4 regions of the Chryseobacterium sp. IT-36CA2 genome follow, and region 4 is predicted to be linked to each of the others. Evidence: riboswitches for the same ligand, from Rfam matches in the RefSeq annotation. Region 4 holds a riboswitch; each other region holds the start of a gene.
What was found. A riboswitch is a leader RNA that binds a small molecule or an ion and turns the genes downstream of it on or off. The one in region 4 is predicted to bind cobalamin.
Positions count from the first base shown of each region.

Region 1: linked by a shared signal. The riboswitch ahead of ACM6F9_RS04780 (TonB-dependent receptor plug domain-containing protein) and the one ahead of ACM6F9_RS12180 (TonB-dependent receptor plug domain-containing protein) in region 4 are both predicted to bind cobalamin.
Region 2: linked by a shared signal. The riboswitch ahead of prpB (methylisocitrate lyase) and the one ahead of ACM6F9_RS12180 (TonB-dependent receptor plug domain-containing protein) in region 4 are both predicted to bind cobalamin.
Region 3: linked by a shared signal. The riboswitch ahead of ACM6F9_RS05480 (acyl-CoA thioesterase) and the one ahead of ACM6F9_RS12180 (TonB-dependent receptor plug domain-containing protein) in region 4 are both predicted to bind cobalamin.

Region 1 is NZ_CATKPG010000011.1:868,949-876,546, forward strand. Features, by position in the region: gene ACM6F9_RS04770 (helix-turn-helix domain-containing protein) at 1-267, opposite strand, end outside; gene ACM6F9_RS04775 (T9SS type A sorting domain-containing protein) at 422-1,735, shown strand; cobalamin riboswitch at 1,872-2,050, shown strand; gene ACM6F9_RS04780 (TonB-dependent receptor plug domain-containing protein) at 2,082-3,908, shown strand; gene ACM6F9_RS04785 (YncE family protein) at 3,929-4,984, shown strand; gene ACM6F9_RS04790 (CCA tRNA nucleotidyltransferase) at 5,152-6,570, opposite strand; gene ACM6F9_RS04795 (nuclear transport factor 2 family protein) at 6,608-6,952, opposite strand; gene ACM6F9_RS04800 (L-threonylcarbamoyladenylate synthase) at 7,060-7,598, opposite strand, start outside.
Region 2 is NZ_CATKPG010000023.1:426,508-434,105, forward strand. Features, by position in the region: gene ACM6F9_RS18870 (hypothetical protein) at 1-326, opposite strand, end outside; gene ACM6F9_RS18875 (glycosyltransferase) at 440-1,294, opposite strand; gene aspA (aspartate ammonia-lyase) at 1,381-2,781, opposite strand; gene ACM6F9_RS18885 (N-acetylmuramoyl-L-alanine amidase) at 2,854-3,879, opposite strand; tRNA gene ACM6F9_RS18890 (tRNA-Ser) at 4,015-4,099, shown strand; tRNA gene ACM6F9_RS18895 (tRNA-Pro) at 4,114-4,188, shown strand; tRNA gene ACM6F9_RS18900 (tRNA-Arg) at 4,221-4,294, shown strand; gene ACM6F9_RS18905 (hypothetical protein) at 4,392-4,958, opposite strand; cobalamin riboswitch at 5,208-5,401, shown strand; gene prpB (methylisocitrate lyase) at 5,846-6,754, shown strand; gene prpC (2-methylcitrate synthase) at 6,741-7,598, shown strand, end outside.
Region 3 is NZ_CATKPG010000011.1:1,033,149-1,040,746, reverse strand. Features, by position in the region: gene ACM6F9_RS05510 (uracil-DNA glycosylase) at 1-277, opposite strand, end outside; gene ACM6F9_RS05505 (acyltransferase family protein) at 319-1,317, opposite strand; gene ACM6F9_RS05500 (GNAT family N-acetyltransferase) at 1,369-1,887, opposite strand; gene ACM6F9_RS05495 (endonuclease MutS2) at 2,053-4,200, shown strand; gene ACM6F9_RS05490 (hypothetical protein) at 4,297-4,992, opposite strand; gene ACM6F9_RS05485 (hypothetical protein) at 5,296-6,096, shown strand; cobalamin riboswitch at 6,131-6,311, shown strand; gene ACM6F9_RS05480 (acyl-CoA thioesterase) at 6,428-6,811, shown strand; gene ACM6F9_RS05475 (HD domain-containing protein) at 6,863-7,459, opposite strand; gene ACM6F9_RS05470 (XAC2610-related protein) at 7,461-7,598, opposite strand, start outside.
Region 4 is NZ_CATKPG010000021.1:135,794-143,391, reverse strand. Features, by position in the region: gene ACM6F9_RS12200 (hypothetical protein) at 1-242, shown strand, start outside; gene ACM6F9_RS12195 (MbnP family protein) at 424-1,254, shown strand; gene ACM6F9_RS12190 (cytochrome-c peroxidase) at 1,247-2,296, shown strand; gene ACM6F9_RS12185 (transporter) at 2,309-3,256, shown strand; cobalamin riboswitch at 3,349-3,533, shown strand; gene ACM6F9_RS12180 (TonB-dependent receptor plug domain-containing protein) at 3,642-5,675, shown strand; gene ACM6F9_RS12175 (YncE family protein) at 5,672-6,805, shown strand; gene ACM6F9_RS12170 (cell surface protein) at 6,820-7,598, shown strand, end outside.

The DNA of each region.
Region 1 (7,598 bases), on a different contig from region 4:
AATAATGTTTTGGAGAACAATTTTATGTTCCGTATTCTGATCACTCACGAGAATTCCCTGAGTATAACTTATACATTCATCTGAGTTCTGATAGAGTTTAAGAAAAGCCTTATCGACTAAAATAGTAAAGTCCGGACCAGACTGTCCACTGATAAAAAGAGAGCTGAAAATGAAAACAAACAGTAGGATTCTTCTGTTGTTGTGAAATAATTGATGAGTAAATAATTTGTTTTTTGTGTTTTTTTGAATAATTCCGGTAAAATCCATATTCAAAAAGTTTATTCTTATGTTGTTGTTTATTAGTGTTTTAAAAATTAAATTCTTTTGAAATTCACGAATTATGAAAGTCTATTTCTTTTAGAAGGGTGAATATTGTATTAATATTGTTTTCACCAATTCGAAAGCCTAAATATAATAAAATATGAAAAATTTTTACAGAATGTCAATGAAAATATTGACCGCTTGTTTTTTCCTGAATTTTAGTATTGCGGAAGCTCAGCTTACTGTAATAGGTTTAGGAAATTATAATGTAGGAGCAGTTTCGGATAATGGAGTGGTAAGTATGCATACAAGTGCCGGAGGAGTCTACAAATGGGATACTGCCGGGGGACTTGTACAGATAGGTTCAATATCAAACGGATATCCGGCTGCGGGAAGAACTATTGTTTCCAATGACGGAACTAAAATCTCGTCTTCCATTACCAATGCGGCCACGGGATTCAATGAAATATCAACTTATGATGTAGCGAGTTCTACCTGGGTAAACAGAGGAGGGCTTGTTCCCACCGGATGGGACGGAAGTGTAAGCTCTACCTGGGGAATGACTACAAACGGAAATACCATTGTAGGTCTGGGTTTTCTTACCGCAGCAAATGCACACGCTGTAAAATGGGATGAGGCAAACGGAATGGTAGATTTGGGAAGTATGGTTCCTGGACGCAGCTCAAGAGCCAATGCCATCAATGCAGCGGGAACGGTGATTGTTGGGTGGCAGGATGAACCAACAGGTACCAGAAGCGGTGCAAAATGGCAGGATGGGGTAGAAAGCTTTATTACTGATAATAACGGAAATAATGTAGGCGAAGCAGGTGGAATTTCTGCAGACGGGAATACCATTATAGGGTCAGCAAACCCTAATCCCTATGTATGGAATGCTGTAAGCGGACTTACTTATATAACACATCCTAATGCCTCATTCAGTTTCAAAGGAGGGGCAACAGGGATTTCGGCTGATGGGAAAGTGGTAATTGGATTTTACAGAGCATTTGGAGCACCTCCTATGTCGGGAGAAGGCTTTATCTGGACTTCATCTACCGGAAGGATCAATCTGAATGATTATGCCGTATCCTTAGGAATTGCAACCAATGGAGTAACGATGGGACTTCCTTTGGCCATTTCACAGGACGGAAAGAAAATTGCCGGAACAGGGACGAATGCTTCAGGGCAGATGATCGCTTTCTATCTGGATATTACAGCGTTTTTATCAGTGAACGATACTGTAAAAGAGAAAAACAGCATAGGTATTTATCCTAATCCGACAGCTGATATGCTTTATTTTAAAGGAAAAGGAAGAATAGAGAAAGCTGAAATTTATAATTTGGTTGGACAAAGGGTGAAAACATTCAATACTGTTGAAGGGCAGATTGATGTTTCATCCTTGTCAAAAGGAGACTATATTCTTAGATATTCTTTGAAGGAAGGAAAACAGGAAAGCTATAAGTTTATAAAAAAATAACATATATAAATAGTAAAGTAGTGGGATGAATGGCCGTTTTCAATATTGAAAGCGGCTGTTCTTTTTTATTTACTGAATTAAAAAGATAGGTTTTTTTAAGCGTAGGGTGGTTTTTTGGCGAATACATATAAAAAACTATCTTTGCAAAAATTTTGGTTTCCAGTATTTTGGAATGAAAAGGGAATCGGGTGTAACTCCCGGACTGTCCCCGCAACTGTAAATCGCAACAAAAGTTTCTGCAAAAAGCCACTGTCTTAAAACGGGAAGGAGCAGAATGCGAAAGTCAGGAGACCTGCCAGAATTATAATTAAAAAACATATTGCTTTCGGAGGAAAAGTAAAAAAGTATGGATATAAAAAGATCTTTAGTACTGCTTTTTTCATCATATGGCTGTTTTCTTTTTGGACAAGAGAAAGCCATAGATACTATTTATGTCTTCGACAACCAGATGAATAGGGTGAAGCTTTTTCATCCTGTAAAAACAATTTCGGCAGAAGATGCTGAGAAAAACTCCAGTAACCTTTCCGAACTCCTGAGATTTCAGTCGCAGGTTTTTATCAAAGAAAATGGCCGTGGTGCTGTTTCTTCACCATCTTTCAGAGGAACTACCGCACAGCAGACCGCTTTTGTATGGAACGGAATTAATATCAATTCCAACTTTTTGGGACAGGGAGATATCAATAATATTGCTTTGTTTGGCTACGATCAGATCGGAATAAAAGCCGGCGGAGGAAGTGTAATATACGGAAGTGGTGCTATCGGAGGAAGTATCCACCTGAATAATACCCTTGATTTTAATAAAGGGTTCCATGGTTCCTTATTTTCAGAAGTCGCTTCTTTTAATACCTATAATAATTTTATAAAAGGTTCTTACAGCAATGATAAGTTCAGTTTTAAAGCTTCCGGAAATTATTCTGTAAGTGAAAATAATTATAAGGTAAGTGATCTGAATTACATCAACAGAAACGGAAATTATTACAATACAACATTCAATGTAGGAGCATCCTATAAAATAACGAATGATCATAAAATTTCGTGGCAGAGCCAGTTTTTTGATTCTTCACAGCATTATCCTGTGTATGAGGAAACGGGAACAAAAACGAAATATAAAACGCAAAGTGTAAGAAGTCTTCTTTCCTGGGACTGGAACAAAGCAAAGTTCAGCAATTCCCTTAAAGCGGCTTATACAGAGGAGAATTTTCAGTATTTCGGTTCATTAAATCTGCCTAAATCCAGTGGCGGAACAGGGAAGAATTATATTTTTAAAAATGATTTCAATTATTTCCTGAATTCAAAATGGAATTTTAATATTATCGGAGAATTTCAGATCAATAAAGGAGAAGGATACCAAAGCGGAATAGCCAGTGTCAGCAGAAATGTGGGCTCAATATCAGGATTGTTGAGGTATTTTGCGACGAAAGACCTTCGTTTTGAAGGTGGATTCAAGAAAGATTTTGTGGAAGATGTAAACTCACCGTTGATGTATTCATTCTCCGGAAAATGGAGTGCTGCAAAATGGTATGATGTAAGTGTGAATGTGTCAAAAAACTTCAGATATCCGTCCTTCAATGATATTTATTATGAACCGGGAGGAAATAAAGATTTAAGACCGGAAACTTCTACTCAGGTAGATATGACAAATGAATTCAAAGTAGGGGATTTCAGACTTACTTTGTCTCCTTATTATATGAATGTGACCGATCTTATTGTATGGCTTCCAACTGCTTTGGGCTACTGGCAGGCATTCAATGTCAATAAATCTGAATCTTACGGACTGGAATCTCAACTGTCTTTCAGCAAACAGCTGGGCAATCATAAAATCCGCGCGAATGCAGGATACTATTATGCAAAATCTATTGACAAAGAAACAAAGATGCAAAGACCTTACGTTCCTATGCACAGAGGAAATGTAAATGTAGATTATGAATATGGTTTCTTTAAGTTTTTTGCTCAGGCACTCCTGAATGGTATTACCTATACCACAAGTGATGAAAAGAGATCAGATGCTATAGATCCTTATTTTCTTTTAAATATGGGTGTTTCTGCAACTTTAGAAAAAAAATATACCTTAGGGTTTAAAGTGAATAATCTTACGGATACTTATTATAAAACAGTTTCTTTTTATCCTTTACCCAAAAGAAATTATAGCGTATACGCAGCAATAAATTTTTAAAAATTAAAATTGAATAAATTATGAAAATAACTAAACTTTTAACTGTCCTATTTGCAGTAGTGTTATTGTTTAACATTTCTTCATGTACAAGTGATTCTCAGGAATTTGAAGTCTCTCCGATCACTTATCAGAACGGATATTTTATTGCTAATGAAGGGAATTTCAACAGCCAGGGTGCTAAAGTAACATTCCTGACAAGAGATTTAAGCTTGAAACAGGACGATGTGTATGGATATAACAACAATAAAGAAATTCTGGGTGACGTTCTTCAGACTATCGGTCTTAATGGAAACAAGGCTTATCTTGTCATCAACAACTCAAATAAAATTGTTGTAGTAGACCGTTATACATTCAAAAGATTAGCTGTAATTACGGACCAGATTGATAACCCAAGAGGAATTACTTTTGCGAATGACTTTATCTATGTTGCCAACCTGAATTTCTCTACGAATGCAACAAGTGTAACGAAATATAAAGTTTCTGATAATTCATTTGTAAGCAAAATTACCATGACAGGCGGAGCTGATAAAACTGTAGAAGCAGGTGGAAATGTTTTTGTGCAGAATGCTACATCAGGATTTGGAAATATGATTACTTATATCAATACTTCTAATGATAGTAAAACTGAAATTACTGTTCCTAATGGAAAGATTAACAGTACTATTTCATACAAATCTAATGTTTATACAGTTTCTTCAACAACAGCAGATTCTTACATTTATAAGATTTCAAGCACAGGAGCTATGACGCCGGTAATTACGCTGACAGGAATTCCAAATGCTACAAACCTTCAGATTGATAACGATAAAATCTACTTCAGCTCTGGAAACAAAGTGTATACAACAGGTTTAGCTACACCTGCAATTCCTACAACCCCATTATTAACTGCTGCAGATGGTGGACCTTATTTTACTCTTTATGGATTTAACGTTATTGACGGAAGAATCTTTGCATCAGATGTTAAGCAATTTACAGCAGAAAGTGAAATGGTAATATATTCAGCATCTACAGGTAACAAAATGGGATCTGTTAAAACAGGAGGTCTTGGAGCTAACGGAACTTTCCTGAATCCATAGTAATTTATACTTCTAAAAATATAATTTTTTATTTTTTCATCATTTGTGTTTTTTTCCGGTCGGTTTCTTTTGAAGCCGGCCGGCTTTGTTTTTATACCTCTATAAAAAAGCCCGGCGGGATGGAACATCCCGCCGGGCTTTTTCTATTTTATTATTTATCTGTTGAATCAGATTGTTAATCCCAGTTTCTCAGCTTCAGCAATGACAAACTTTGTGGCTTCTTCTTTTTCATTAGGAATTTCGCCTTCCAAAATAGCTTCTTTTACTTTTTCTTTCAAAATACCAATTTCACGGCCTGGTTTAAGATTAAACATTTCCATAATCTCCTCACCGGTAATGGGTGGCTGGAAGTTTCTTACCTGATCTTTTTCTTCCACCTCTTTGATTTTTACTGCTACATATTCAAAATTTCTTTTGAATTTCTCCTGTTTTTTAGAGTTTTTGGTGGTAATATCTGCCTTGCAAAGGGTAAAAAGGTCTTCAAGGTTTTCACCGGCATCAAATAAAAGCCTTCTTAATGCAGCATCTGAAGCATCATCAGTGATCAGAGCAATGGGTCTTGATGAAAGCTTTACCATTTTCTGTACGTATTTCATGTCACTTCCCAAAGGCAGTTTTAATCTTTGGAAAAGTGTTTTTACCATTTTTGAACCCAAAAATTCGTGTCCGTGAAACGTCCATCCGGTTCCTTCCACAAACTTTTTTGTAGGTGCTTTTCCAATATCATGGAGTAGGGCAGCCCAGCGAAGCCAAAGATTATCTGTATTCACAGAAATATTATCTACAACCTCTAAAGTATGGTAAAAATTATCCTTGTGAGTTTGTCCCTCTACTTCTTCCACTCCTTTCAGTTCTATCAGTTCAGGGATAACCAGTTTCATAAGACCGGTTTGTTCCATTAGCCTTAATCCGACAGAAGGTTTTTCAGAAAGCATAATTTTATTGAATTCTACCATGATTCTTTCCATAGAAACAATCTTGATTCTTTCTGCTTCCTGCTGGATAGCCTGCAGAGAGTTTTCCTCGATTTTAAAATTTAAAGTTGAAGCAAAACGTACGGCTCTCATCATCCTCAACGGATCATCAGAGTAAGTTTGGGCAGGTTCTAGAGGTGTTCTTAAGATTTCTTTTTCAAGATCTTCAATCCCATTGAAAGGATCTACCAGTTCTCCGAAGTTCTCTTTATTTAAAGAAATTGCCATCGCATTGATGGTGAAATCTCTTCGTTTCTGGTCATCTTCCAGGCTTCCGCCTTCTACTTCCGGTTTTCGGCTGTTTTCAGTATAGCTTTCCTTTCTTGCTCCCACAAACTCAAGCTCAAGGTCTTTATACTTGATCATGGCTGTACCATACGTTTTGAATACGGAAACCTTTAATTTAGGATCTATATCCTGCGCTACATTTTGAGCAAGTTCAATACCGCTTTGTTCTGTTACAAAGTCTATATCTGTGGAAACTTTTCTGTTCATCAGAAGGTCACGTACATAACCGCCCACAATATATACGGATTGGTTATTCCTTTCTGCTGCTTCAGAAATTATTTTAAATAGTTTTAAATTCTTATTTTGATTAAGATTAATTTTCATCGTTAATAATAGTGACAATTTCTACGTATGTTACCCATTAATCATAATGAGCATACATTTTACTAATTTTTCCATCTTCATTAAAAAACATGACTTCAACAGCATGTTTATCCATAATCGACTTATAAAATAATGCTACCGAATCTACTCCCGCTGTGGAATGAATAAGATCAAAATGGAGATCCGGAAATTTTTCCAAAGCCTTTCTCCAGTATTCGCGGACAGCTTCTTTTCCTTGTAAAGAACTTTCTTTACCGCCTGTAGCCAAAGCAATCATGGGAGTTGAGATCTCAATATCATCCGAATAATGGGAGAGTATATCCTCTAAATCATGAGAATTCCATGCATTAACCCACATTTGAGCAAATTCCTGATGATTCATAGCAAATAATTTATGAGTTGAGTTTGCAAAGATAGAACTAAAAAAAAGAAATCCTGCCGATATGAACGGGCAAGACTCTAAAAAGTATATATAAAAACTCAGGATTCTTATTCCCGAAGCACTTTTATTCTATTGTCACTCCATATTTTGATCACCGAAGAACCTGAATATTTTGAAATTTTTTCTCTGTCTTCTTCTACGGCATAATCCACAAGGCTGATCATCTCTTCAGATATATCAGAGAATTTCAAAGGACTTTTCTCACCACTGAAGTTGGCAGAAGTAGATACTAAAGGTCTGTTCAGTTTTGTGATCAGTTTTTTACAGAAATCATTTTTTACCAATCGGATTCCGATGCTTCCGTCCTCTGCAAGAAGTTCTTTAGGTAAACCTTTTGGATTTTCATAAACAATCGTTACCGGTTTTTCGCTGAGATCAATAATTTCCCAGGCCATCTCAGGAACATCCACAAGATCCTGAAGTCTTTTCTCTGACTCAACAAGGATGATCATGGATTTATTTTTTTCGCGCTTTTTGATGTCAAAAATTTTATTGACTGCTTCTATATTGGTGGCATCACAACCAATTCCCCAGATGGTATCTGTAGGATAAAGAATTGTTCCGCCGGATTTTAATATTTCAATAA
Region 2 (7,598 bases), on a different contig from region 4:
ATCAGATCCAGCTTTGAAGCTTTTATGAAATTAAGATTATGGGTAATGATTGCTGTATTATATTTTTTTGTTATCGCTAAAAATGTATTAAAATAACGATGCACAGTCCCTATAACAACCAGATCATATCCTTTTCCTTTTAACTGATCCAGAATCATAGAACTATCCGACAAAAACACAGCTTCATCGCTATGATTTACCTGATCTTTGACTCTTTTTGAAAAATAATAGTCTACCGAAAAATCCTGAGAGTCTTCCATAATATCTATGAAAGCCTGAGCAACTTCTGCGTGAGTATCTATTTCTATGTAAGCTATTTTTTTCACAGGTTAGCGGGAGTTATATCTTAAGTTTTGGCTAAAGCCAATTGATTTTTTGTTTTTATTCAAATGGGTTAAAACCCGTTTCTATTGATGAACATTTACAGCGTATAAAAAAATTACATTTTCAACCATTTCTTTTTCAACATTCTCCAACGTTGATTATTGACGGCTTTCTGTTCCTCTTTAGTAATTTTCAGTTCTAATTTCTGTGATCTGCAGCTTTCATAAGATTTAATAATATCAAAGAAAAAACCAGCAGACTTGCTTTTCATCGCTTCTTTTGAAGAGGCAATATAAGCCAGAAATCTGTTCAGTCCTAAGAAATAAAAATACCTCCCGTAATAATCAGCGGGGCGAATGGTGTAATCAGCTCCTTTTACTTTGATCAGTTTCACGTGAAGTTCAGGAAGTACCACTTCTTTCCAGCCCAGATTTTCCAGTAATATGGAATCAATATTATCCCAGCCCAGCGTTTCCCTTAGGCCTCCGATCTGAACAAAACATTCTTTACGGTAAGCCTTCATAGGACCTCTTACATGATGTTTGTTAGAATTTCCTTCATACACCCAATTTCCGTCTTTTTCTATATACAGAAGACCTCCTACAAGTCCAAATCTAGGATTATTATAAAATGCTGCCTCTACTGTTGTCAGATAGTTTTCCGGAAGGATAATATCGGCATCAAATTTACAGATGCTATCAAATTCATCCATAGATTGAGTCTGAAGTCCGTTTTTAAAAGCATGAACCACTTTAGATCCTGGCTGATGTTCAGATTTCTGAAGGTTGATTGTTTCGAAACGGGAATCAGTTTCAGTATATTTTTTGATAACTTCAGGTGTTCTGTCTGTAGAACCGTCATTCACTACCACTACCTTAAAATCTTTACTGCTTTGTTTTTGTAAAGAATCAAGGGTAAAGGGGAGATTGTCTTCTTCGTTATGGGCAGGAATTATGATTAAAAACCTCACGAATTATAAGTGATTAATGATGAGCGATCAATGATAAGAAACTTTTATAATTTCAATTATCATTGATCATTCATCGTTGATAGAATTTATTTGTTATGCGGTTTCAGCATGTTTTTCGGATCAAGGATTTCGTCCAGTTTCTCCTGAGAAAGAATACCTTTTTCAAGAACAAGGTTATAAACACTTTTTCCTGTTTCCAATGCTTCTTTAGCAATCTGTGTAGATTGTTTGTAACCGATATAAGGGTTCAATGCTGTTACAATACCGATGCTGTGTTTTACCATATTCAGGCAAATTTCTTTATTGGCAGTAATTCCAACTACACATTTGTCACGAAGAGTATCTAATGCATTGCAAAGAAAGTTGATATTTTCCATGATGGCATGAGAAAGTACCGGCTCCATTACATTCAGCTGTAATTGACCTGCTTCTGCGGCAAAAGTTACGGTAAGATCATTTCCGAACACTTTGAAACAAACCTGGTTGACCACTTCCGGAATTACCGGATTTACTTTCCCTGGCATGATAGAAGATCCCGGCTGCATTGGTGGAAGGTTGATTTCAAAAAGACCCGCTCTTGGACCTGATGAAAGCAATCTTAAATCGTTACAGATTTTGGATAACTTCACTGCAAGACGTTTTGTAGCTGAAGAGTAAATTACATAAGAACCTGTATCAGGCGTTGCTTCTACTAAATCTGGTGCCGAAACAATCGGAAATCCTGTAATCTGAGCTAAGTTTTTAGCACAAAGCGTAGCATACCCAACCGGAGCATTTAATCCTGTTCCGATAGCTGTTGCTCCCATATTCACTTCTACAAAAAGGTTGGCATTGTTATTCAACTTAGAAATATCTTCTTCCAACGTAGCGGCATAAGCTTCAAATTCCTGACCCAAAGTCATTGGAACGGCATCCTGAAGCTGTGTACGTCCCATTTTGATCACATCATGAAATTCCTGTCCTTTTGCACGGAAAGCAGTGATAATTCTTTCTAATTTTTCAACCAGTCCGATATTCATCTGAAGCAATCCCATTTTGATCGCTGTAGGATAAGCATCATTGGTAGACTGTGAAAGGTTGATATGATCATTAGGTGAACAGAATTCATATTCTCCTTTATTTTTTCCTAATTTCTCTAACACGATATTGGCGATCACTTCATTCGCATTCATGTTGATGGAAGTTCCTGCTCCTCCCTGAATCATATCTACCGGAAACTGGTCATGATATTTCCCTTCTACAATTTCATCACACGCTTCTGCTATTTTAAAATACAGATTTTCGTCTAGAAGTCCTAGTTCATAATTGGTTTTGGCTGCTGCTTTTTTTACAAAAGCCAATCCTTTTATGAAATCCGGATATGAAGACAAAAGCTGTCCTGAAATTTTAAAATTGTCGATAGCTCTTTGTGTCTGAACCCCATAATAAGCATCTAAAGGCACATTCAGTTCGCCTAATAGATCACTTTCTTTCCTGAAATTTTCCATTACAGATATTTTACTGTTTTTGATCGTTTAAAGATAGCAAAAACGCATCTAACCGATGCGTTTTAATTTGAATTATTTTGTTGGATATTTTTGATTTAAAGCTTGAAGTATTGCCCATGTTTCGGCATCCATAATTCCGTCATAATTCTGTGGACGGAAATGGTACTGAAATGCTTCGATTGTTTTCTTGGTAGCATCATCCCATTTTCCGCTCAAGTCTAATGCATATCCGAATTTCTGCAATCCTGTCTGTATAAGGAAGATAAAACTCGCATCATTGTATCTTGCAGTAATGTCAGCTTGTGCCGGTTCAAGATACGTTTGCTTAGCAGTTTCATCATACCACATTCCAACCTGATATTCGTCATAAAGCTTTTTCCATGGGAACATAGGTCCCGGATCCTGCTTTCTTGTAGGAGCAATATCTGAGTGAGCCAAGACATTGGTAGCCTGAATCTGATATCTTGTCACAATATCTTTAACCAAAGCGGCTACTTTTTTCACCTGATCATCACTAAAAGGAGCAAATGTTCTTTTACCCGTGGCATCTGTGGTATAACCCATATTTACAATTTCAATACCGATAGAATTATCATTAAGATTCTTATCATTTCTCCAGGCGCTTACTCCTGCGTGGTAGGCACGTTTATTTTCGTCCACCAATTGATAGATCTCATTATCTCCAGTATTATTTACAAGATAATGGGCACTCACCGCCTGCTGGGTAAGAACAGTAATTGATTTATCGTCCGGAATAGCTGTATAATGTAATATAAGATAACGCTGTCTGAAATTTTGGGCAACAGCAGGGAAATAAGTCTTCACTACTTTATATCCGGCTGGTTTTGCAGATACAATAGAACCATAACTTGCCGTATTATCATTTTTTGTAGGGTCTGCTATATTAGTAGTAAAAAAGTCTACTCCATGATCAGATACTACTTTTGGTTTTGGAGCCACCGGAGTTGTTGGTTGAACGGTCGGTTTAGCCTGTGTTACCGGGGTTTTCGGTTTGTAAATATTTTTTTTTACATTTTGTTGGGAAGTACAGGAAAAAACGAATGTGCTTAATCCGATGATATATAATGTCTTACGCATCAGTTTGGTTTTTGGATGATTTATTACCTCAAAAATACACAAAATTTTCTTGAATTTTATTTGGTAAATAAAGAAATCTATTCTATATTTGCACTCGCAATAACGGAACAACGATCATTAAAAAATAAACAAAAAGGAGGGTTGCCAGAGTGGTTAATGGAGCAGTTTGCTAAACTGTCGACGCGAAAGTGTCGCAAGGGTTCGAATCCCTTACCCTCCGCTCATTTATATACTCGGGGCGTAGCGTAGTCCGGTCATCGCGCCTGGTTTGGGACCAGGAGGTCGCAGGTTCGAATCCTGCCGCCCCGACTGTTTTAGTAGTTTTCTCAAAACTACTCAATGGGTGCGTAGCTCAGCTGGATAGAGCATCTGCCTTCTAAGCAGACGGTCAAAGGTTCGAATCCTTTCGCGCTCACTTAAAGACTTACTATTTTTAGTAAGTCTTTTTTGTTTTTCATGGTTTTCATTGATCAAAAATAAAAATCTTAAACAGAGAAACTATTAATACAAGATTAATTATCTGTAAAGTATTGCCCAAACCATTGATCAAAACTTTCTTTATATTGAGCCTGAGCATTTTTAATCAGTAAGTCAGGTTCTTCAATTTGATTTAAACCATAATCTCCTTTCATCCACGTCAAGTATTTGTTTAAATCTTCACTCTCTTCATAATCGTCTTCCTCTTTATAAAAATAAGCCTCATCGAAATCTACTGAAATTTCAGTGTCAAAAGTGAGTAAATGTAAAAGCTGTACAATATTTTCAGCAACAATATGAACACCTCCTTCATCTCCAAAAACTACAACAGGCATTTTATGTAAAGGCTGATCCGTTCCATTATTCCAGATGGCATAGAATGAACCGGAACCATTGGCCTGAGCAAAAGGCAGCATGCTATTCAAAAAATTTTCGTCATCACTCCAGCTTTTCAATCCAGACTTACTATCGATTAAAACACCAAAACCTTGTGAATAGTTTTCAAACGAGGAAACAGTATTCTGGAAATAGATCAGTTTTTCCAGCTCTACCGGAATGTCACTCAAACCCAAGTTTTGTTTAAATTCTACAATGTCTACCATGATCAATTATATATGATTAATAAAATTTATAAAATGAAAGAAGAACAGTAAATTTATTAACTATCTTTAATTTTCCGGTTATCTTTTATATTAATTTAACAACACAATTCATCCCTTTCTCTTCTAAAATACACATCACAACTTACGCATTTTCAATAGATTACATTAAAAAAAACTATTGATTACATAAAATATCTTTTCCGTTATTATAAAATACTTATATTTACCACCAAGGAGTTCTTAAAACCTTCTTTATCAACCGAAACTGGTTACACTTAGCTGTGTATTAAAAGGGAATCGTGTGCAAATCACGAACTGTCGCGCAACTGTAAGTAACAAACAAAAAGTTTTTATCCATTGATATCCACTGTATATCTTTCATACGGGAAGGATGATAAAAACCGTTACAAGTCAGGAGACCTGCCTATTTCGTATTGACGATGCTTTCGCGATTTGAAGCTTACAGTCAGGTATGATGCGATATGGATATAGTGCGATAACTTTTTTATCAAACTGTGTTATTTTTTTGAGATGAATATGAGTGTACATTAGGTGCTTCTCATGATTTTTTAGCTCATTCGTATCCCCCTTTCCGTAATTTTTCTTTTTTCATAAAGCACCGCGAAGTTTACAGAGAACTTTTTATTGAATTTAATCAATGTAAAAAGTGATGGTGTACCAAAGCAATCTTAATTATTCGTGGAGTCACAACAGGTTTATTTTACAGACCCGGACAATCAGAATTTTTCAAAATTCTCAACATCTGCACGACTGTATGCTTTCTCAATTCATTTACCTCCTTTTCTTTTTTACTCAAAAGCTAAGTCTTAACAGATTTTCTGTTTCTTCACTAACAAACAAATTTCAACTCAACAATACATATTAAAATGATCAAAAATGAAAACTGGAAGTCCCCCGGCTTAAAATTCCGGGAGGCCATGGAAAAAGAAAATCCCCTCCAGATTGTAGGAGCCATCAATGCAAACCATGCATTATTGGCGCAGCAGGCTGGTTTTAATGCTATTTATCTTTCAGGAGGAGGTGTTGCTGCAGGGTCTTTAGGAATTCCTGATTTAGGAATCACTACTCTGGATGATGTACTCATCGATGTTCAGCGTATTACTAATATTTGTGATCTACCCCTTTTGGTAGATATTGATACAGGATTTGGGCCTTCTGCCTTTAATGTTGCCCGAACTATAAAATCATTAATTAAAGCAGGAGCAGCAGCCATTCACATTGAAGATCAGGTGGGTGCAAAACGCTGCGGACACCGTCCCGGCAAAGAAATCGTAAGCAAAGAAGAGATGGTAGACCGACTTAAAGCCGCTGCAGATGCCCGCACCGATGAAAATTTTGTGATTGGAGCAAGAACAGATGCTTTTGCGAATGAAGGTCTGGAAAAAACATTAGAAAGAGCCATTGCTTATAAAGAAGCTGGTGCAGATTTCATTTTTGCCGAAGCCGTGCCTGATTTAAGCTTTTATCAAAAATTTGTTGATGCTACTGGGATCCCTGTACTGGCTAATATCACAGAATTTGGGATGATCAAAATGTACACTGTAGAAGAATTAAAAAATGCTGGCGTAGGGCTCGTCCTCTACCCTCTTTCTGCCTTCAGAGCAGCCAATAAAGCAGCACAGAATGTATACCAGCATATCCGTAAAGACGGGACGCAAGCTAATGTGCTGGATACAATGCAGACAAGAGAAGAACTCTATCAAAGTATTGGATACCACGATTATGAACAAAAATTAGATAACCTTTTTAAACAAAATACTCATGTCAACGAATAGCGAACCAACATTTAAACCTAAAAAAAGTGTAGCTCTTTCCGGAGTAACAGCAGGTAATACCGCTCTTTGCAGTGTAGGAAAAAGTGGAAATGATCTTCATTACAGAGGTTATGATATTTTGGATCTTGCAGAGAGAGCACAATTCGAAGAAGTAGCTTACCTGCTTATCTATGGTCAGCTGCCTACTGAAGCTCAATTAAAAAATTATAAAGCAAAATTAAAATCCCTGAGAGGACTTCCCCACTCTGTAAGAAATATTTTAAAAAGTATTCCGGCAGCGGCGCATCCAATGGATGTTATGCGTTCTATGGTTTCAGCAATTGGAAGTATCCAGCCTGAAAAAGACGATCACAATGTGGCTGGGGCAAGAGATATTGCAGACAAATTACTGGCATCATTCAGTTCCGGGCTTTTATACTGGTATCACTATACGCATAATGGCAAAGAAATCAACGTAGAAACGGATGATGATACTATCGGCGGGCATTTCCTTCGTCTTTTACATGGTAAAAAAGCACCCGATTCATGGGTAAAAGCAATGGAAATATCCCTTAATCTGTATGCTGAACATGAGTTTAATGCTTCTACGTTCACCGCGCGTGTTATTGCCGGAACCTCATCAGACTTTTATTCCTGCATCACAGGAGCTATCGGTGCTTTGAGAGGTCCAAAACATGGAGGAGCCAATGAAGTGGCTTTTGAAATACAAAGCCGTTACAATTCGCCTGATGAAGCAGAAGAGGACATTAGAAAACGTATTGCTAACAAAGAAGTAATCATCGGATTTGGGCATCCTGTTTACACCATATCGGATCCACGAAACGTGGTGATAAAAAAAGTAGCC
Region 3 (7,598 bases), on a different contig from region 4:
CTTTTAACTCAATAAAAATATTCTTAAGTGATGGTGGTGCAGTAACCTGCTCAGATACAGAAAAGCACAAACCATTCGCCTGGTAGTCATTATGATAAGGATCCTGCCCAATAATCACCACTTCAACATCATCAAAAGCTGTAAGTTCCAATGCTCTGAAAATCTGATTCTTTGGTGGAAAAACTTTTGTCGTTGCATATTCATTCTTCACTTTTCCCCAAAGGGTTGTAAAGTATTCCGTACTTTTTATCGGGGCTAAAATTTCTGTCCAGGTCATACTGCAAAAATAATAATATTAAAATAAAATAAGAACCTCAATTATACTTTAAATACCTTTACTTTTTTTTCAATCAGTATATATGAAAAATAGGATAGTAATAACGAGAAAGCTACTAATAACAGATTATTAAGAAGGGAAATATCTACTATTATAAAGTTCTGATCCTTCACAATATGATGTATGATATACAATGAATACGAGATGTTTCCGAGCAAATAAACAGGCTTGGTTTCAAGAAACATTTGAAGATAATTCTTTTCCCTTGTATACAATTGCCTGATGATCAAAGCTGATAAAAACGGAATAAAGATTAGTCCTCTTGTTGTAAACAACAGTACAAAAGTGATGACAAGTAGTGCATAAACAGGCCATTTACCTTTTATTTTGATTCCAGGTAAAACAGCAATTCCTATTCCTAAAAAATAAGAAGCTATTGTTCTGATTAAAGAATTTACACCATACGGAATATCCAAATATTTTGATGATCTCCAGGAGTTTACTGAATCTGCTGAATGAATGTACAAGTCTGGAAAATGAGGAAGAATTAATCTCAAAAAAAGACCTGCAACAATTAAAATTTCACCACGGATCTTATACCGGATGATCAGATAAAGCATGAAAGGAAATATCAGATAACACATCCATTCTGTACTCAATGACCAGTAAACGATATTCAGTAAGCGATCCGGATTAAAAAAGCATTGCATCAGTCCGGCATTGATAAAAAATGTAAGCCATGAAGTATCCTTTATCAACAGAACAATAAAAATAATAGATATAAAATATATCGGATAAATCCTGTTGATTCTTTTTTTATAAAAAGTCTGTATTTTTTTAAACTCAAGATGTTTAAACTTATCAGAATATGAAACAGTGAGAAGAAAGGCGCTTAATACAAAAAAGATATCTACAGCAAGATATCCTTTACCTATAATATTTCGAAGAATTTCGTTTTTAAAATCAAAAAAATGAAAAAAAGTTACCCATAATGCCACTACACCTCTAAGTCCTGTTAAAGATTTTATTTCATTTTTCATATATAATTTCAATCGGCGATAAAGATAGAAAAAAACAGGCTAGATTTCTTACTAAACACCACCACTCAATCTTTTCAAACTAAAAATAATATTATCTGGAAAACCCTCATCTTCTTTTCCTTCTAGCAAAATAAAGTCATGTTTTACAAGAAGTCCTTTTGAGTTTTCATTAAGTTTATTCGTGATTGCTACAATTTCCTCTAAATGCAGTTCATTAAAACCAAAATCTAAAACCGCTTTCAAAGCTTCAGACATGATTCCTTGTCTGTGATATTCCGGCAATAATTCATAACCCACTTCTGCTGTTTTTCGGTCTTCAGAAAAATTCCAAAGACAAATGGTTCCGATAAGATTGGGCTGATCTTTTAAAGAAATTCCCAGGTAAACTGTTTGATTGTTTTTGGTTTTTTCTTTAATGGTTAGAATAAATTGGAGTGCATCGTAATTATTTTTCGGTGAATTTCTCTGCACAAATTTATTAACCTCCGGATTGCTTCGGATTTTTAAAATATCTTCTGTATAGCTTTCATTGATTCCTTTTAAAATCAATCTTTCGGTTTCCAGTTTCATAACTCAAATGTAATAAAAAGAATATCATAAATTTATATCAATGCAAAGGTTATTGTATTCTATTACTCATTTTGACTAACTCTATAATCACCTTATTCAAAGTTTATTTGTTCTGTAAATCTCTCAGATATACGTAATAATCAAAATTCTCACTAAATTTGCACTGTGTATATAGATAAAGAAGATTTAGACGAATTAGAGTTTCCGCAATTACTCGCGGAAATCTCCCCATTTGCGTATTCTCCAAAAACAAGAGAAAAAATTCTTCAACTTCGTCCGATGGAAATTGACGAGGCGGAACTTTCATTAAAAAAAACTTCAGAATATCTCTCGAGTTTCGAAAGTTCAAATGCGATTCCGTTTGATAAATATGAAGATATTGAAAGTGAGCTGAAATTGATGCTGATTGAGAACTACCGTCTGGAAAACACTGCTTTCATCAAAATAAAAACCATCACTGAACAGATCGGAAAACTTCAGAAATTCTTCCCTACCATGCCGGAAACATTTCCAACTCTATTAGAAGAGGTTTCTGTATTGGAATTCAGAAAGGAGATCATTGATAAAGTAGATAAGGTTTTTAACCGTTTTGGTGAAGTAAAAAATGAAGCTTCCCCAGCTTTGAAAGGAATAAGAACTGAAATCCAGCTTGCTAAAAAGGCAATTCAGGAAAATTTCAACCGTGCACTTACCACCTACGGACAAAGTGACTTTTTGGATGATATTCGGGAAACGATTATTGATGACCAAAGGGTTTTGGCTGTAAAATCAGGATTTAAGAAAAGAGTTGCAGGAAGAACATTAGGAATTTCCAAAACGGGTTCCATCACTTATATCCAGCCGGATAGTGTTGTAAAGCATTATTTCAAACTTCGGGAAAATGAAGAGGAAGAGAAAAAAGAAATTGATAAAGTTCTCCGTAAGCTTACTGCAGAACTGGCGGAATTTCAACCTCAATTATGGAGATATCAGGTTTATATTTTTGACCTTGACCTTACAAGAGCGAAAGCGAAGTTCGGTGAACTGATCAACGGTGTTCTTCCGAAAATCAATCACCACAACACGCTGAGATTAAAAGATGCTTATCATCCTCTTTTATGGTTAAGAAATAAAATTGAGGACAAGATCATCCATCCACAGACCCTTACCTTAACGGATCATAACAGGATTATCTGTATTTCCGGTCCGAATGCCGGTGGAAAATCAATTACCCTGAAAACTGTAGGATTATTACAACTGATGATTCAGAGTGGTATCCTTGTTCCGGTTCACCCTAAGTCTGAAATGTTTTTCTTTGAAAAGATTATGACTGATATTGGTGATAACCAGTCCATTGAAAACCATTTATCAACATATTCATCAAGATTAAAGAAAATGTCCGGAATCATCCGTGAGGCTGATGCTAATACACTTTTATTGATTGATGAATTTGGTACAGGTTCTGATCCTGAGCTTGGAGGTGCCCTGGCAGAAAGTTTCATGGAGTTTTTCTATGACAAAAAGAGTTTTGCCATTATTACAACGCACTATACCAACATTAAACTGGTGATAGAACAGCTTCCCAATGCCCAGAATGCAGCAATGCTCTTCAATGAGGAAACATTGGAACCGATGTATAAACTGGAAGTAGGACAGGCAGGAAGTTCATTTACTTTTGAAGTTGCGGAAAAGAATAAAATTCCAAGATTCATTATCCATTCTGCCAAGAAAAAGGTGGAACACGATATTGTTAATCTTGATAAAACAATTGTAAAACTGCAGCAGGAGAAATATGAAGTTGAAAAATTAAAATCTGACCTTGCCGAAAGAAAAGAGTCTGTAGAAGATAAACGTGATAACCTTCAGAAACTAAATGATCAGCTTCAGCAGAAACTATTCAATTTTCAGAAACTGTATGAAGAGGAACACCGTAAACTTCAGTTTGGAAATAAGATTGAGGCATTCATCGACAGCTATACCAAAGGAAAATCCAGAAAGGATGTTGTAAAAGATTTTGTAAAGCTTCTTGAGCAGGAGAAATTCAGAAAATTAGGCAGTGATAAAGATGAAACGAAACGCCTGCAGGTTGTGAAGAGAAAAATCACTCAGCAGCTGAAAAAGGAAGAAGTGATTGAAAAAATTGCTGAAACTAATGAAAGACTGGAAGAAAAACGTAAAACCGACCGTGCTGTCTGGATGAAAGTTGGACAGCGTGTTCGTATTACCGGCAGTACCAGTGTAGGAACCATCGAAAAGATCTCCCGGAATAAGGTAATTGTCAATTACGGAACCTTCAAGACTACGATTGACGCAGAAGAATTGGAAAGAATATAAAAAAGTTGTAGTATAATATATAAATTCCCCTAAAAACGATTAACTATTTTTAGGGGAATTATTAAATTTTGAGGACACTTTTCTTTAACAGAAATATTAATTTATTTTTTCTAATGATAATCTGGCCAACCTAAAAGTTTGAGCTGATGATCCACTGTAATTATAAAGTAAACCTTTCAGTTTGATTACATCTCCAACCTTTAAGGTAAGAATTTTAGAAGAGGTTAATGTAAATTCATGATTATTTAAGCTTCCGCTTGCCAATGCCCCAATTGAAGTAAACGATGCAGGACCCTGAAGATCATCCCCTACATATACATATGTCCCAAAAAAATAGGATGACGGTATAGTTCCATCAACTTTAAGAGCAGATGTATAAGTAAGCAAATAGTCACCGCCCATCCCAGCCGGAACAACTAATGTATTACCTGATCTCCAGTTCACTAAAGTCCCCGTACCAAGGCTCATATCCAAATCTTTAAGAATATTATTTGCAGATACAGTAACCTCCTTTCCACTTAAAAGGGCACTATACCCAACAACAGTGCTCCCATTATTACCATTAGACCATACAGGAGGTTTTCCCGGGCCGCTGGAAGTAAGTATCTGGCCTTCTGTCCCAGCGCTTCCGGCTGTAGCTGCATCTCCACCTACATTTAATTCATTAACAACCTGCAATGCTCCATTGACATGGAATGTTTTTTGCGGCGTTGGAGTTTTGATCCCTACTTGGGATAATAAAATTCCAGGGATTAGTAAAATACCTGAGAAAAGTAATTTAATTATTTTCATCCGAATTGTATTGTGTTAATTATATTGTGCAAAATTAAGCTTAAAAAGAAAAAAGAAAGAAAAATAAGGATAGAACAAAATCTATATCTTAAATAAATCGTCAATTGATTGAAACAATACTAAAAATGAATTAACATTAGAATCTAGCATTCCATAATTATATGGTATTAATAAAAAACTAATACGACATGATCATCCTTTGTTAATTAAGTTTATTTTATAAACTATAAATAATCCAAAAAGATCTGCAATGTTTAATGCACAACGCATTTAATTTATATATTTGGGGATCAAAAAATTTTCATGATGACTTTCATAAACAAAGCATTCTATTTATCCGCTTTCAGTATTTTATCCATAGTCTTTGTAAAAGGCCAGAATAAAGTTCCTTTCGGAGTTGTAAAAGCGGAAGAGGGATATGCCAATGTACGTGTTCATAAGGACAACTACAGAAAAATTGTAGACAAGATCCGTATGCGTAAAGGTGATGTATTTGTTTATGTAAAACCTGCTCCCGGAGAAACAGAATGGATCTGGATCAAATATCCGGAAAAACAGGATGATGACAAACCTTTTGTACGTTATGAAACTCTTGATAAAGAAGGAATGGTCAATAAAGAACGTATTGCCTATATTGATCAGCTTCCGGCTTATACTCCTTCCAAGTCTAAAAACGGAAAATCACTTATTTTCACAGATAATTCTGATCCTAAAGTTCCTACTGCTCAAAGAAGCAAAGTAGTCATTGATATTTACCCTTCCAATGCAGGATACCGTAAAAAAGAAAAAGATGCAGAAGGAAAACTTCTTACCATTGATAAAGTAAAACCATGGGGAATTGGAAATGACCTTCCCGAAGGTATGACCGAGATCAAATCCATCAGAGTGCAGCAACCCGGAAGAGGATCTGTCTTTGTAAGAGAAGCCATCAAAAATATGTTCCAGCCTACAATGGATTTTGAGAACATTGGAGTAACCTCTCTGGATAATGACAATATTTTCCTTTACATGATCAATGGTTCAGGAGAAAATAGGTATACTACCCTTTGGACCATCAAGAAAGGAAGAGTAATCAGCCAGATTATTTACCATAATCCGGAATAAATTCATTATTTTTGCCCCCGAAAAGTTTTAACGCTTATTCATCATAGAAATTGGTTCTGCATCATTGCAGATTAAAAGGGAACCGTGTGAAAATCACGGACTGTCGCGCAACTGTAAGTAACTGTAATCTTTATCAAAGATCCACTGTGCGAGGCATGGGAAGGAGATTAAAGATGTTACAAGTCAGGAGACCTGCCTTTTTCTTAAACAAGTAACTTTCGCGATTTGAAGTTGTATTGATCTGATGGATTGTTTCAGGAATTCTCTTGGTTCCTGTCATTGTTCTGTTGTTTTAATATCGTTCTCATTTCGCTTTAATTAATAATGATATATGACTACAGAAGAAAGAATTAAAGCATCCGAAACCAGTATCTTTAAAGCGGTTTTCCCTAACACAACCAATCATTACGATACCCTTTTTGGTGGTACGGCTATGCAGCTGATGGACGAAGTAGCTTTTATTACTGCTACCCGATTCGCAAGAAAAAGAGTGGTAACAGTAAGCAGTGATAAGATCGATTTCAAAAAACCTATTCCTGCCGGAACTATTGTTGAGCTCATCGGGAAAGTTTCCTACGTAGGAAAAACCAGTATGAAAGTAAATGTAGAGATCTACACTGAGCAAATGTATTCCTACGAAAGAGAAAAAGCCATTGTAGGTGATTTTACTTTTGTAGCGATTGACGAATTCAAGAAACCAATCCAGATACTATAAATAATAAAGATTCGGGCGGCCAAAGGCCGCCCGAATCTTATTGTATGTTCATTAAAGTGATTTGATCACTTTTTCTGTTTCCAGACTTCTGTTCAGCAATACATCAAAAGCCTCTCCCATTTCATCCGATGCTCTGCTTATCGCATTTTCAAGCATATTCCGGATTTGCTTTTCTGTCACTCCTGCTTCCGTCCAGCTTTTTCCTGAAGTATGGGAATTTAAGATAAATGGCATTATTCTGTCAATTCCACACGCAAAAACAGCATCCGGTGTTTTCTCATCTTCAAACTCAAGCCATAGATTAAAAAATTCTGTACGCAAAGGTTCATCCAGTATTCCAAAGATCTTTTGAGCAGACGCCTTTTCTCTTTCAAACTTTCCTACCATTGCTTTTTCGTCAAAAATGAAAGTATCTCCGGCTTCGATCTCCACCAGATCATGAATGGAAAGCATTCTTATCACTCTTAACAAATTAATATCTTCACGATTTTTAGCATACGGATAAAGAATCTGAGCCAAAATAATAATCTGCCAGGAATGTTCCGCTGTGTTCTCTCTTCGGGAGTCATCTGCATTATAATTTCTTCTCTGGACATTTTTAAGCGCATCTACTGCCAGGATAAAATCGATCTCTTTCTGAATTTTCATCTTACTTCTTATTTCTGTTATATTGATCTGAAGGATATACTTTTGTTTTGGTAATCCATTTATTATTGATTTTTTCTTTGGTGGTTACTTTTACGAGGTCTTCAACAGTCATATCTTCTTCTTTTTCAAAGACTTTATC
Region 4 (7,598 bases):
AGGTTCACTGTAACGGAAAATGTTATCTGAGTAAAGAGTTGGCCAAAACCAATGATTCGGAATCTTCTCCCTTTCAGAAAATAAAAAACTCAGGACAGAAAGTCCTTGATACCTATATCCTGCCGGAGACTACAGAGATTAGCACTACTGAAAAACGAACGTTTTTCAATTTCAATTTTACTTATGAAACAGCTTATTCTTTTCTGTTTCTTACCCACATTTTCAAACCACCGGTTTTTTAAGTTAAACGATCACTATTCAGCCATAAAAGTCACAAAAGCTTAGATAAATTAAAAGCTTAAGTGTTCTTAATTATGCGTAAAACCTATCACTTAAAATAAATTAAGTGTAAGAACTTTTGTGCCTTTTGTGGTAAAAAAGCTGTTACAGCAATTCAAATTAATTCAACTTAAAAAATCAACAATGAAAATTTATAAATTTTTATCACTATTCTTTATTGCCTTTACTTTATTCTCTTTTGTAGCCTGCGAAAGCAGCCGAGATGACGAAAATCCACAGGATACTACACCCGGAAAACTTCAGATCAAATTTGAAAACGGATTTAATAACGTAGGCGATATCGTTTTGAATCAGACGGTTCAAACTTCTTCTAACGGGCAGAAACATAATTTTTCTGCTTTGAAATATGTCATCAGCAACATTTCACTGATAGACGAGAACGGAAATGAATTTAAGTACAATGAGAATAACCCAGATAAAGGGGCTTTTATTGTAGATCAGGCAGATGCGGTGGCAGGAATTATATACCTTAACCTGGATGGTGTTCCGAAAAACAATTACAAGAAAATAAAATTTGGATTAGGAATCAGCCAGAAAGCGTATTTGCTTGGACAGGATGGACAGGCTGAATTCTGGACAAAAGCCAAACAGAAAGGACTGACATGGTCATGGGCCGCCGGTTATATTTTTGTAAAACTGGAAGGAAAATATGGAAATGATACTCCTGCAAAAGAATTTATGAACCATACCGGAAACATGGGAAATGTGACAGCTAATCAACAGGCTGATTTATACCGCGAAATAACATTGAATCTTCCGACAACAGCAAGAGTGACAAGTCAGATTCGCCCTTCTGTTCATATTCTGGCAGACCTGAACCAGTTTTTGAGCGGAGATAAGGCGCTTACCCTTGCCACTGGTAATGATATGCTGATGGGTTCAAACCAGCATCTGACAGATGTTACGAATAATCTTACAAAAATGTTTAAAGTAGACCACGTTCACAATGATTAATTTTTTTGTTAAAACGATACTGATTATGCTTGTATTGGTTCTGAGCTTTGTCTCCTGTTCCGATGAGGTAATCCAGCCGTTGGAAAAAGACGAAGCCTACAATCTGCAGTTCCCTGCTTATTTTCCGGAGATGACTTTTGATAAATCGATCAATCCGGTAACTAAAAATGGAGTAGAACTTGGGAGAAAATTATTCTATGAAGGCCGACTTTCCCGAAATAATACCATCTCATGTGGTTTCTGTCATATTCAGGAAAATGCATTCACCCATCATGGTCACACAGTAAGCCATGGAGTTGATGATAGAATAGGAATCAGAAATGCGCCTCCTATCCAGAATATGGCTTTTTTGAAAAGATACATGTGGGACGGAGTGATCCATAATCTGAATGAACAGCCCATCAGCCCGATTACAGACGTGAATGAAATGGACAGCTCCATACCGGAAGCTATTTCGAAAATAAAAGATGACCAGAAGTATAAAAAACTATTCAGAGATGCTTATGGTGATGAAACCATTACCGGGGAAAGAATTCTGAAAGCATTGTCTCAGTTTATGGCTTCTTTAATTTCTGCAGATTCAAAATATGACCGATTCAAACAGGGAAAAGAACAATTGACTTCAACAGAATCTCAGGGAATGACTTTGTTTGGACAGAAATGTGCCTCCTGTCATAGCGGAGAATTGTTTACGGATGAGAGCTTCAGAAATACGGGAATGTATTACAATACGGAATTCAAAGATGCCGGACGTTACAGGGTTTCCCTTAATCAGGTTGATTGGATGAAATTCCGTGTTCCAAGTTTGCGAAACATAGAATATACAGCACCTTATATGCATGACGGAAGGTTTTACACATTAGACGCTGTGCTCAATTTCTATTCGGATCAGGTAGAAGATAATACCAATCTTGATCCTCAGCTGAAGCAGAATGGCCATACGGGAATTGCCATGAACAGCCAGGAAAAACAGTCGATTATTGCATTCTTGAAAACCCTGTCTGATAAAAGTTTTATATCCAATCCAAAATTTGCAGAATAATTTATAGAAAACATGAAGAAGATTATAGTGATACTAAGTTTGATGGTATTTAGCCTGAACCAGGCAAATGTAGTTAGAGACAGCATGTATATTGCTCAGAACAGCTTTAGCAAATTCGATTTTGATGATGATTGTGATGCCTGTGGCTGTGCGGCAGGAAACGGATCTTCTGGCTTTGAATCTTTACTGAATCCACAGTTTGTAGGAATCAAATACTTTGCCCAGCATTATAAAGCCAAAGAAAATTTATTTGTAAAAGACCTTACACAGGATCAGTATTTTAATACGTTGCAGCTTTGGGGGAAGATTCCATTGACCAAAAAACTGAGTGTTTACGCAAGTTTACCATTCCATTTCCATGAAAAGAAAACTATGCAGGGAGATATCAAAATCAATGGAATAGGGGATTTGAACCTGATGGGAATTTACCAACTGATGAGTTCTAAAGATAATTTTCACCACTTGAGCGGAGGTTTGGGAGTGAAAATACCGCTGGGGAAATTTGATGAAAAAGGAGTATCGGGTGTTAATCCTAGTTTTCAGCTGGGAACCGGAAGCTGGGATTACCAAGCTGCTTTGAATTATAAATTTCAGAAAAATAAAGTGGCCATATTGGTTAATACAGACTATACGATCAAAACTGAAAATAAGAAAAACTATCGTTTCGGAAACCAGTGGAACTATGCTGCAACAGGATTTTATCAGGTTGCAGGAAATGAAAAATCCATTTTTTCTGTAAAAACGGGAGTTCAGGGAGAAGTTTATGCTCAGAACAAACAGTTTGATGAAGCCCTTCCCAATACAGCTGGAAGTGCTTTGTACGGGAAATTGGGATTTGAAGCTTCTTATAAAAAGCTCAGTTTGGGAAGTGAGATCATGCTTCCTATGTACACGCATCTGGCGGGAGGAGATATTGAAGCCAAATCGAGATTCAGTATTTTTCTGAATATTGGAATTTAAAGGCAAACCCCTTATAAAATTAGGTTAAAGCTCCTTCGGGAGCTTTAATTGTTTATGAATCATGATTTTAATTGGGGATTAGGAATAATTATTTATCTTTGCCGAAATTTGGTGAGCCCTAAAAAGCTCTTAAAAGGGAATCCGGTGAAAATCCGGAACAGACCCGCTGCTGTAAGCTCCGCACCAAAGTTTTTGAAGAATATATCCACTGTTTTTAATGGGAAGGATTTCAAAAATGGAGTAAGTCAGAAGACCTGCCAGAAAATAATCGTTTGACGCTTTCGTGGAATAAAGCTTAGGACATCAATGATTCTGTGCAGTGACAGCTGTGCTTTGTCGTTGTATTCTTACATCCATTAGCGTCTTCATGATACTAAATGAGCTAATGGCGGCAAAACTAACTACTTCGGCAATTCAAAAAGCTGTTTTCATCATACTGGTGATCACATCCCAACTTTTGTCTTCTCAAACTAAGAAAAAAGACAGTTTACAGGAAGAGACCATTAAAGGAATCAATCTTTATAAAAAGAATTTTAAAGAAATCCTTCCTGCACAAACCTTACAGGGCGAGCAGCTGGAAAGACTGAACAGTCAATCTGTTGCAGATGCTTTACGATATTTTTCAGGAGTCCAGATCAAAGACTATGGAGGATTGGGTGGCTTGAAAACCATTAATATCCGAAGTATGGGAAGCCAGCATGTAGGTGTTTTCTATGATGGAATTCAATTGGGGAATGCTCAAAACGGATTGGTAGATTTAGGGAGATATTCTTTGGATGATCTGGAAGAAATATCATTATATAACGGTCAGAAAAGTGAAATCTTCCAGCCGGCGAAAGACTTCGGGTCTTCGGGATCTATTTATTTACAGCCTAAAACTCCGGTATTTAAAGGAAATAGAAAAACGAATCTTGTAATAAGAGCAAAAAGTGCTTCTATTGATCTTTTCAATCCGTCATTCCGATTAGAACAGAAGATTTCAGACAGGATTTCTGCCAGCTTCAGTGGAGAATTTATGCAGAGTGACGGAATTTACAGATTTCGATATGCAAAGAAATACCCAGACGGGCAGCAGGCTTATGATACCATTGCGAAGAGACAGGATTCAGACATCAAAGCAAAGCGTTTTGAAACTTCTTTAAATGGAACTTTAAATAACGGAAGCTGGAATATCAGAGGATACGGATATATTTCAGACCGCGGAATGCCGGCGCCAATTGTCAACGGGCGTTTTGGAGGAAGAGGAGCGAGACTTTCCGATGAGAATTATTTTGTACAGGCCAATCTGAGAAAGAAACTGTTCCCGAAATTTGAAACACAACTGAAAGCAAAATTCGCTTACGATTATACCCATTTCATGGATACGGTTCGCTCGCAGTCTATTATTCGCACCGATAATACCTATATTCAAAGAGAGCTTTATCTTTCCTCGTCCAATATCTATTCTATTACGCCCAATTGGGATGTCAGTCTGAGTGGGGATTTTCAGTATAATAATCTGGACGCCAATCTCGATAATTTTTCTTATCCTACCCGTTACACAACATTGGTAGCATTGGCAACAACCTATCAATGGAACAGGTTCAAAATTCTGGGAAGCCTTTTAGGAACTTTTACATTTGAAGAAGTAAGAAAAAACAAAAGACCGGGAGATGCCAGAGAGTGGACTCCTGCTGTATTTATGAGCTATCAGCCGGAGATAATCCCAGAGCTTACTCTAAGGGCTTTTTATAAAAGAATTTTCCGACTTCCAACCTTTAATGATTTGTATTATACTAATATTGGAAATACCTACCTGAAACCGGAATTCACCAATCAATACGACTTAGGATTTACCTATCAGAAGAATTACAACAACCACTTCTTTAAATCCTTTTATGCTAAAGTAGACGGCTACTACAACAAAGTTCAGGATAAAATTGTAGCTGCACCTAACGGAAGTATGTTCCGCTGGTTGATGATGAACCTTGGGATGGTTGAAATCATCGGAGCTGATGTAAATCTTCAGACTGAAATGCAGCTTGGGCAAGTAAAGCTAAGACCATTACTTTCTTATACGTACCAAAGTGCAAGAGATATGAGTGACCCGGAAGATACTTTCTACCGCAATCAGATTCCTTATACACCATGGCATAGCGGCTCATTCAGCCTGATGGCAGATTATAAAGACTGGAGTTTCAATTACAGTGCTATGTATGTGGGAGAAAGATATGACGTGAATCAGGATAATATTCAATACAATTATGTACAGCCCTGGTATACACATGATCTGTCTGTTCAGAAAAAATTCAACTGGGCGAATCATCAATTTAAAGTAAGCCTTGAGATGAATAATATTTTCAACCAATACTATGATGTGGTCATCAATTATCCGATGCCCGGAAGAAACTTTAAACTTATTCTAAACTTCACCCTATGAGAAAACTAAACTTTTATTTTTTATTTATTGTATTAGCTTTTCTTACTTCATGCCGTACAGATGATATTATCGTTCGTCAGGAAGTGGTAGAAGGATTTCCTTCAGAAAATACAGCCATAAAAGGTTTTTATATGCTGAATGAAGGAAATATGGGAAGCAATAAATGTACACTGGATTTTTTTGATTATACCAAAGGAACCTATTACCGGAATATCTACGCAGAAATTAACCCGAATGTGGTAAAAGAACTGGGAGATGTAGGAAATGATATTAAAGTCTATGGCAGCAAACTTTACATTGTTGTCAATGTTTCCAATAAAATTGAAGTGCTGGATGCCAAAACAGCTAAACGTATTACTTCTATTCCGTTGCAAAACTGCAGATATCTTGCCTTCAAAGACGGGAAAGCGTATGCCAGCAGCTATGCCGGACCGGTAGATATTAATCCAAAAGCACCCAAGGGAAAAGTAGTGGAAATTGATACCACTTCTCTTTCCATCCAGCGTGAAGTAACAGTAGGATATCAACCTGAAGAAATTGAAATTGTAGGAAATAAATTATTTGTTGCCAATTCCGGAGGATATAAAGCCCCTGATTATGACAATACGGTTTCCGTAATTGACCTGAGCACCTTTACTGAAATCCAGAAATTAAATGTTGCCATTAATCTTCATCACCTTAAAAAAGACAATTACGGAGACCTTTATGTAACCTCAAGAGGAGATTATTATAACGTTCCTTCCAGTTTGTATTTGATAGATGCAGCAACAGGGATCGTCAAGAAAGATTTCCATCTCGCTGTGAGCGAAATGACTATCGTGAACGATAAACTCTATTTCTATGGAAATGAATTCAATTACAACACCCATAGCTATAAAAAAAGTTTTGGAATCATTGATGTGAAAACAGAACAGATCATTGCCAACAGAATTTTTGATAAAGAATATGAGGATGCCATTAAAACCCCTTACGGTATAACAGTAAACCCCATCACAGAAGATATCTATATGACAGATGCCAGGAATTACGTATCCATGGGATTTGTGTATTGCTTTGATAAAAACGGACACTTTAAATGGAAAACGGAAGGCGGAAATATCCCTGCCCACTTTGCTTTTTTATACAAATAACCAAAATTTAAGAAATGAACAGAAATACCTTTACTTATTTAAAAATCGGATTTTTATCATGCTTCCTCGTTGGAGTGATAGCCTGTAAACATGATGATGAAGATGAATTTACATTCAACGGTCTGGATGATTCCTATTCCATTGAGCGTTTCAAAGTGTTGAGTATTCCTACCCATGCATCAGGATCGGTGGTATGGAGTATTAATGATTCCATCATTTCTCAAAATTCAGAACTTGAATTTATCAGCCCAAAAGCAGATGCTTATCCTTTGACTTTAAAGATTAATAATAAAGGAAACGAACAGGTTTTTCATTCCAAAATAATCGTTACCAAAGAAAAAACGCCTTACAGTAAATATATTTCCAAAGTACTGGAGTTTCGTCCTGCTGTAGGGCAGTTCATGAACGAAATCCCGGAATATTTACCAGGAAATACAGCTGCAAACATGCTTCAGAAAGCCAACGAATCATTAGTAGGAGGTAATTCTACCATGATCAGTCTTGGAGGATATGGCGGATACGTCGTTTTCGGTTTTGATCATACTATTCCCAATCTGAATGGGCGTGATTTTAAAGTACTGGGAAATGCATTCTTTGGAAATGATGCTGCTGATCAGCGCTCTGGATCTTGTGAGCCGGGAATTATTATGGTGGCCTACGACCGAAACAAAAACGGAAAACCCGATAATGATGAATGGTACGAAATTGCAGGCAGTGAATATTTCAAAAATACCACTGTAAAAGATTACAGCATTACTTATTATAAACCAAACGAAAATAAAACACCAGTAGC